Regions from separate parts of the Exiguobacterium sp. RIT341 genome, predicted to be linked through region 1. Evidence: a T-box and tRNA genes for the amino acid it is inferred to sense, from the RefSeq annotation. Region 1 holds a T-box; the other holds one or more tRNA genes.
The links. A T-box is a leader RNA that pairs with one kind of tRNA and senses whether it is charged. The one in region 1 lies ahead of BW42_RS01185 (valine--tRNA ligase), so its partner is inferred to be a tRNA-Val.

Region 2: it encodes a tRNA-Val, which carries the amino acid that the T-box ahead of BW42_RS01185 (valine--tRNA ligase) is inferred to sense. The anticodon was not compared.

What each region holds. Positions count from the first base shown of each region.
Region 1 covers NZ_JFYW01000001.1:237,369-241,795, reverse strand. Annotated here, with positions in the region: gene BW42_RS01185 (valine--tRNA ligase) at 1-2,037, opposite strand, end outside; T-box leader at 2,088-2,317, opposite strand; gene hemL (glutamate-1-semialdehyde 2,1-aminomutase) at 2,372-3,682, opposite strand; gene hemB (porphobilinogen synthase) at 3,679-4,427, opposite strand, start outside.
Region 2 covers NZ_JFYW01000011.1:82,898-87,324, reverse strand. Annotated here, with positions in the region: partial or broken gene BW42_RS14055 (IS3 family transposase) at 1-180, shown strand, start outside; gene BW42_RS14050 (hypothetical protein) at 308-586, shown strand; gene BW42_RS14045 (metallophosphoesterase) at 623-1,357, opposite strand; gene BW42_RS14040 (PTS transporter subunit IIC) at 1,721-2,743, shown strand; tRNA gene BW42_RS14035 (tRNA-Val) at 2,841-2,913, opposite strand; gene BW42_RS14030 (efflux RND transporter permease subunit) at 3,098-4,427, shown strand, end outside.

The DNA.
Region 1 (4,427 bases):
CATGATCCGGTCGAGTGTATAGGCAAGAACCGAACGCGTCGTTTGTTTCGCTGCTTCGTCTTCTCCGTTGAGCGGCAACTTCGCCATCTCGATATACCAGTTACAGAAGTCTTCCCAGATGAAGTGATAGAGAATACGTCCTGCTTCACCAAACTCATATTTATCCGATAGACGTGTCACGTCATCGATCGTTGTCTGTAAACGTGTCAGGATCCACTTATCTGCGAGTGATTTCTCGCCTGTCAAATCGATCTGATCAAACGTTAGACCGTCCATGTTCATCAAGGCAAAACGGCTTGCGTTCCATAGTTTGTTCGAGAAGTTCCACGTTGCTTCAATCTTTTCCCAGTAGAAGCGGAGGTCGTTGCCTGGTGTCGATCCAGTCGTTAAGAACCAACGCAGTGAATCAGCACCGTATTTCTCGATGACATCCATCGGATCAATCCCGTTTCCGAGGGATTTCGACATTTTGCGTCCTTCCGAATCACGAATCAATCCGTGGATCAAGACGTCTTGGAATGGACGTTGTCCCGTGAATTCATACGATTGGAAGATCATCCGTGATACCCAGAAGGCGATGATGTCGTATCCCGTAACCAGTGTCGATGTCGGGAAGTATTTCTGATAATCCGCTGCGTCCGTATTCGGCCAACCCATCGTTGAGAACGGCCAAAGGGCTGAAGAGAACCATGTATCGAGAACATCGTTGTCTTGCTCCCAGTTCTCGATGTCTGCTGGTGCTTCCTTGCCAACGTATACTTCGCCTGTTTCTTTATGGTACCAAGCCGGAATGCGATGTCCCCACCACAGTTGACGGCTAACACACCAGTCACGGATATTTTCCATCCAGCGTACATATGTGTTTTCAAAGCGTTGCGGAACGAAGTTGACCTTGTCTGGTCCTTGTTGTTCCTCGAGTGCTTTTTGCGCGAGTGGTTCCATTTTGACGAACCATTGCAATGAGAGATACGGCTCGACGATTGCATCTGAACGTTCCGAGTGACCAACAGAGTGCAAGTGTGGTTCGATTTTGATTAGAACACCTTCTGCTTTTAAATCTTCAACGATTTGTTTCCGGCATTCGAAACGATCCATGCCTTCGTATTTACCTGCATTCTCGTTCATCGTTCCATCTTCATTCATGACGAGGACACGTGGTAATTCGTGGCGGTTACCGACTTCGAAGTCGTTCGGGTCGTGTGCAGGTGTAATCTTCACGACACCTGTACCGAACTCCATGTCGACATATTCATCCGCAACAATCGGAATCTCGCGACCAACAATTGGTAACGTGATCGTTTTTCCGACGAGGTGAGCGTAACGCTCATCCTTCGGGTTCACGGCAATCGCTGTATCACCAAGCATCGTCTCAGGACGTGTCGTCGCTAGTTCAACATGACCTGAACCGTCCGTCAGTGGATAGCTGAGGTGGTAAAACGCCCCTTCGATATCCTTGTAGATGACTTCGATATCCGAGATCGCTGTTTTCGTCGCTGGGTCCCAGTTAACGATGTATTCGCCACGATAGATCAAGCCTTTTTCGTAAAGTTTAACGAAGACTTCTTGAACTGCTTCTGACAACCCTTCGTCGAGCGTGAAGCGTTCACGCGAGTAATCGAGTCCAAGACCGAGTTTTGCCCATTGTGCACGAATCGTTGACGCATACTCTTCTTTCCATGCCCAAGATTGCTCGAGGAATTTCTCACGACCCATTTCAAGACGTGATTTCCCTTCTGCTCGCAGTTTTTGTTCGACTTTTGCTTGCGTCGCAATACCAGCATGGTCCATTCCCGGTAGATACAGGACGTCGAACCCTTGCATCCGTTTCATCCGCGTCAGCATATCTTGTAATGTTGTGTCCCAAGCGTGACCAAGGTGTAATTTACCTGTGACGTTCGGTGGTGGAATGACGATCGTGTACGGCTCTTTCTCCGGATCTTGATCAGCTTTAAAGTACTCTCCCTTTAACCAAAAGTCGTGCCATTTTTCTTCCGTTGCCTGCGGATCATATTTCGTTGGCATTGATAATTCCTGCATCCTGATCGCTCCCTTTTTGTCCATAATAAAAACGGCTTCTCTCGTCCTATGCTAAGGACGAAAGAAAGCCGTTGCTTTTTTCCGCGGTACCACCTTAGTTCATCCAACATCGGATGCCCTCGAGCCACGTAACGTGTGGAGGACGGATATCGCTCGTAAGACTCACGATACCAGCTCGTGGGGTGACCTTCCTCCTGTTCGTCCGTCACATCTTTCAGCCAAGGATGTGTTCTCTACGCCGGTACGAATACAGGATTACTCTTCCCGTCATCGCTGTTGCCATTTTCTTCTTTATTCATTTTAGCCGAGAGTTCAATCAATCGTCAAGAACTGCTTAACGATCGAACTCAACTTGGAGTTCCTTGAACGTCAATTCGACGGCTTCAATCGTCTGTTCGATATCTTCGTCCGTATGGGCAATCGAGAGGAAGAGACCTTCGAATTGTGATGGTGGTAAGAAGACACCACGCGCCGCCATCTTTTGATAATACGAACGGAACATCTCAAGGTTCGATGTTTTCGCTTTTTCAAAGTTCGTGACACGTTCATCCGTGAAGAAGACACCAAACATCGCACCCGCACGGTTCGTCGTCAGCGGAATGTTATATTTCGCCGCAGCATTCAGGTAGCCTTCAGACAGACGGCTCGCTTTCCGGTCGAACTCTTCATAGTGCTCGGGTTTCAATTGCGTCAGTGTCGCTAGACCCGCTGCCATCGCAAGTGGGTTCCCGGATAACGTACCTGCTTGATAAATTGGACCTTGTGGTGCGATCTGTTCCATGATGTCACGACGTCCGCCATAAGCACCGACTGGCATTCCGCCGCCGATGACTTTACCGAGACACGTGATATCCGGCGTGACACCGAAGTGTCCTTGCGCACAGTGGAATCCGACACGGAAACCGGTCATGACTTCGTCAAAAATCAATAACGCACCGTTTTCTGATGTGATTTCCCGTAAGCCTTCAAGGAATCCTGGTTCTGGTGGCACGAAGCCCATGTTCCCAGCAGCCGGTTCGACGATGACACCAGCGATATCGTCGCCGTGTTTTTCAAACGCGATCCGGACAGCGTCCAAATCGTTGTAAGGAACCGTCAGTGTCATGCTCGCAATTTGCGCCGGAACGCCTGGTGAATCTGGTAGTCCAAGTGTCGCGACACCTGAACCTGCTTTAATCAAGAGTGAGTCCCCATGACCGTGGTAACAGCCTTCGAACTTCAAGATTTTTGTCCGACCTGTATAGCCGCGTGCGAGACGAAGGGCAGCCATCGTCGCTTCTGTTCCTGAATTGACCATCCGGACGACTTCGACCGACGGTACACGACTGATGACGACTTCCGCCATCGCTGATTCGATTTCTGTTGGTGTCCCGTAACTCCAGCCACGCATCGCTTGTTCTTGAATCGCTGACGTGACGATTGGATCGGCATGACCGAGAATCATCGGTCCCCATGACAGGACGTAATCGATATACTCTTTTCCGTCGATATCATAGAGCTTTGATCCTTTCGCATGATCTGCGAAGATTGGTGTCATCCCGACCGATTTATAAGCACGGACTGGGCTGTTGACACCACCCGGCATGAGCGGGAGTGCCCGCTCGAACGCTTCTTTTGATTTTGAGTTCTGGTTAATTAAGCTCATTTCGACCCCTCCAGGTAACGACAAATGTCTTTTGCGAAATAGGTGATAATTAAATCAGCTCCTGCTCGTTTAAAGCCAAGCATCGTCTCAAGGACGATTCGTTCTTCGTCGATCCAGCCGTTCAGGGCTGCAGCTTTGACCATCGCATACTCACCTGATACGTTATACGCAACGATTGGTAGATCAATCCGCTCGCGCACATCACGAATGATGTCCATGAACGCAAGCGCAGGTTTGACGATCATGAAGTCAGCTCCTTGATCGACGTCCGCTGTTGCTTCTCGGAACGCTTCGCGACGGTTTGCTGGGTCCATTTGGTAGCCTTTCCGGTCGCCTTCTCCTGGTGCCGAGTTTGCCGCGTCACGGAATGGACCGTAATAAGCAGATGCATATTTAACGCCATAGCTCATGACCGGAATATGGCTGAAGCCGTTCTCGTCCAACCCTTGACGAATCGCTGCGACGAATCCGTCCATCATTGATGATGGAGCGATGACATCGGCACCCGCCTGAGCTTGTGAGATGGCTGTTTTGACGTGAAGCGGTAATGACGCATCATTATCGACCGTTCCGTCCGCGACGATTCCACAGTGACCTGTCGACGTATATTCACATAAGCATGTGTCGGCAATGACCGTTAGCTGCGGAGCAACTTTTTTGACGAGACGTGTTGCCTCTTGAACGATCCCGTGATCGTGAAACGCACCTGATCCTTGCTCGTCTTTTAAGTGGTCGTGCGGGACAC
Region 2 (4,427 bases), on a different contig from region 1:
ATTGAATCGTTCCACTCTAATTTAAAGTCCGAGGAGTTCCAGTACGTCAAATTTAACTCGCTAAGAGACCATGAGGTCTCTGAACGCGTTATTAATTACTTAAACTACTATAACGAAGAACGAATCCAAGAAAAATTAGGCTACCTGACACCGAAAAGATACGGTGTACTGGCAGCCTAATCAAGGTGTTTTATATGTGTCTCATAGTGCTAGGTCAGTCTATACGTTCATCGATTCGTCACGTTTTTTCCTGCAAGACATATAGTCATCTTTGCTCCTTCCCTTATACTAAAAAAGGAATGGAGTGATGATCGTTTTGAGTTTATCGACCGGAATCATCTTTGTATTACTCGCTTATACACTTATGTCGCTTTACGACATGTGGCAGGTTTACCGGACAACGAGCAAGCTCTGGATATTTGTTTTATTTCTTGCAACACTGATCAGTCTTGTTCTTGCCTTTTTCGTGGCCCCTGTACTTGCACTATTCTTCTACTGGTCACGCCACTCGTTGAAACGAAATATCGGTATCCTGTTACTGATTATCGTCTGCCTCATCTCAATCATGACGAAACTGTCTGCATGATCGACTTCCTTCATGATCTATTCATGAAGGTTTTTTTCATGATCTATTTCCGAAGAAGAGACGTCGCATCAATTCACGTTCCGGCATTTCTGTTGTATTGAGTACATTTAGAAATGGGCGGTCATCGTAAGGAATCGTCAGGATTTCCGAACGAACTTGTCCTTTTTCTAAAGTGAGGATTGCTACTGGGGCAAGAGCTGTTTCCTGACACCCGATCGCTCCAGGGTTGATGTACAGCGTTTGATCCGTCTCAACTTGTTGTGCTGGATGGTGGTGACCAAAGCCAATGATTCGCGCCTCATTTCCGGAAAAAAGGACGGGTAAGTTTTCTTTCGTTCCATCCACTGCTGGCTTTAAGGGTTCCTCACCGATTTTTTTCGTCTGATCGGCATAGGCATAATGTGTCAGATACATCGTTTGTTCCTGATGGGTGACATTCAATACACGCGGTAAACGCTCCAAATAACTCTGATTCTCCTGCGTCAATGAATCTGCAATCCATTGATGGTGCTCTTTCGCATGTTGGTAACTAGCGGGATAAACATCCCCATGAATCAAAGCAAGGACGCATTCATCATGGTTTCCAGAAATCGTCTGAATATCAGGCCGCTGCCTTAACAAATTGATGACCTCATTATGTTCAGGTCCGATACCGACGAGATCACCGAGACAATATACAGCATCGATGTCTGAAGACTGATCGAGGTAGGACAACACGGCACGCAATGCTGAAGCATTCCCGTGAATATCTGTAAAAATCATTACTTTCATGTAAACGCCTCCATTGTTAGTACATTAGGATTTCCCGATGATAGCGTAAATTCCTATTAGATTTAGAGAAAAAAATAAATTGTCAGAAAATATTGATTATTGATCAGAAGCATGTTAGGCTTAGAAAAATTCACAGAGAGGGGCACGATTGAATGATTCCGACGCAACAGCCATTTAACCAAGCCGGACGACTGATTATTCTATGCATGAGGGACTGAAAACTTTTCCGATGATGAAACGGAAATGATTTTTGGGCCCTCCTTTCGATGCATCGAATGAGGCGCCCGCACAGAATGAGTGGCGCCTATCCCAAAAATGGATAGGCTTTTTTCATGGCAAAAAATAGAGATAGATAGAGAGAGGATGACAACGTTGAAAGAATATGCGATGGATCGAATGGTAAAAGTATCAGCTGGAATGGCGAATGCCGTTCTTGTAACACTCGGTGTCGGACTCCTGATTGAGACGCTCGGCAATTTTTTACATATCCAAATGCTACTGACGATTGGCGGCGTCGCAAAAGTACTGCTTGCTCCTGCACTCGGTGCCGGTATCGCCTTTCAGCTCGGAGGAAACACACTTGTCCTGTTCAGCGCGATGATCGCAGCGACGATTGGTGGTGCTGCGCTTCAATCGACTGCTTCTGGACTCGTTCTTGCCCCCGGTCAGCCAATCAGTGCATTACTCGCAGCTGCGGTCGCTGTATATGTCGGAAAACGCATGACTGGAAAAACGAAATTTGACATGATGGTCATCCCAATGAGTGCTGTGCTTGCCGGTGGTATCACTGGTATCGGTGCTGCTGCCGTAACGACACCACTCCTTACAAAATTCAGCGCTATGATCACCGCTTCAGTCGAATCGTCTCCTATTGCTACATCTCTTGTCATTGCACTCATCTTTAGTGTCTTATTGATGTCTCCCGCTTCATCCGCTGCACTCGCTATCGCTTTGCAGCTTGATCCTGTAGCAAGTGCCGCCGCACTCATTGGCTGTTCCGCTCAATTCGTTGGCTTCACATTGATGGCATATCGTCAGACGGATCCCGGTGGTTTGATTGCTTCTTTCTTTGTCACACCTAAAGTACAATTCCCGAATATCGTTAAAAATCCACGTCTTGTCGTTGCACCGTTTCTCGCAGCGATGATTTCAGCTCCTGTAGCGACGCTTCTTCTCTCTTTGAAAGTACCATATGAACTCGCTGGACTCGGTTTAAATTCGATGATTGCGCCACTCAATATCTTCGTCAACCAAGGTCCTCAGGCGTTCCTTATCTTCTTCTTGACTGGTGTCGTTTTACCTGGCGTCTTGACACTCGTCTTCTATCGATTGACGACTGTCGCAGGCTGGACGAAGCGTGGCGATCTTCATCTCGAAATCCAATAAAATAATATCTCTACCTTCCAACTATTCCTGATTGATTTCGGGAATAGTTTTTTTAATGCAAAAAAAATCGTTCCTTCGAAAAGGAACGATTTCGGTATGATTCTGACTGGGCTCGAACCAGCGACCTCTACCCTGTCAAGGTAGCGCTCTCCCAGCTGAGCTACAGAATCATGCTGTGTTGTTACTGGGTATATTTTTATTATAGCAGCATATCGAAAGGTGTAAAGCCTTTTTAACAAAAAAAATTATCTTTTTTCAAAAAGATCTTTTTGAATAAAACAGTTTTAAAGTTGCGGGTTCTATGAGTGTCCTCTACTATGTAAATAAGCACATATAAACGAAAGGAGTGTTCATATGAACTTTTTAACCCGATTCAGTTTAAAGAATTCGGTGGCTGTTTTCATCATCGCCATTCTTTTAGTTTTAGGAGGCGTCTATTCTTTCTCGAAATTAAAAGTCGATCAGTTCCCAGAAATCGAATTTCCTCAAATCTCTGTTGAAGCAGTATATCCTGGTGCTTCGCCCGACGATGTCGATAAACAAGTCGTCTCGAAGCTTGAAACTGCTTTGAAAGGAATCGAAGGAGCTACTAAGCTGACAAGCTCTTCTTATGAAAGCATCGGTATCTTAAACATCGAATTCCCGTTCGATACTGATATGGATAAAGTCGAACAACAGATTGATGCTGCAATCCAAGATGCGAATCTACCAGAGGAAGCAACAACGAAATTAAATCGTCTGTCCTTTGGATCGTTCCCAATCTATAATATCTCTTTCTTTAGTAAGGATGGTAAAGACATCGAAAAAATCCTCAAGGACGATATCGAACCTGAACTTAATAAGATTCCAGGAATCAATAGCGTTTCCGTTGGTGGCTACAAAGATGATCTCGTTCAAATCACCGTCGATAATCAGAAAGCAACAGAAGCAGGACTCTCGCTCTCAAGTATCAAGGAACAAATCAACGGAAAGTATGTCTCGTTCCCATCTGGTCAGCTATCAGAAAACGATTCAAAAATACCGATTCGCGTTGAGGAAAAACTAGAAAATCTAGATAAACTAAAAAATCTACAATTGACACCCGTTGCAGGTGCGACTAGTTCAGCTAGTAGCGATCAAACAGGTGGTTCATCTGCTGGCGGTCCACCACAAGGTGCAACACAAGGACCACCAAGTACAACAGGTGGAGCAGCTACAGATCAGGCGTCTGAACCTGCAGAACCGATTCGTCTAGAAGATATTGCAAAAATCGAAGCAGTCTCGCAACAAAGCGAAAAAACACGTTACGATTTAAAAGATTCCTTATCGATGGCAATCACGAAAAAACAAGATGCCAATACGGTCGAAATCGCAGATGAAGTCACGAAGATCCTTAATAAATATGACGATCAAGTCGACTATACGATTGGGATCGATTCAGCGAAGGATATCGAGGAATCCGTCGCGACACTCGTCAAAGAAGGATTACTTGGTGCCCTCTTTGCCTCTCTCGCTGTACTCTTGTTCTTACGAAATATTCGCGCAACGATTATTGCCATCGTCTCGATTCCTTTATCGTTACTCATTGCTGCTATCTTCTTGAACTGGCAAGATATTTCTCTGAACATCATGACACTTGGCGGGATGGCCGTTGCGGTCGGTCGTGTCGTTGATGATAGTATCGTCGTTATCGAGAACATCTTCC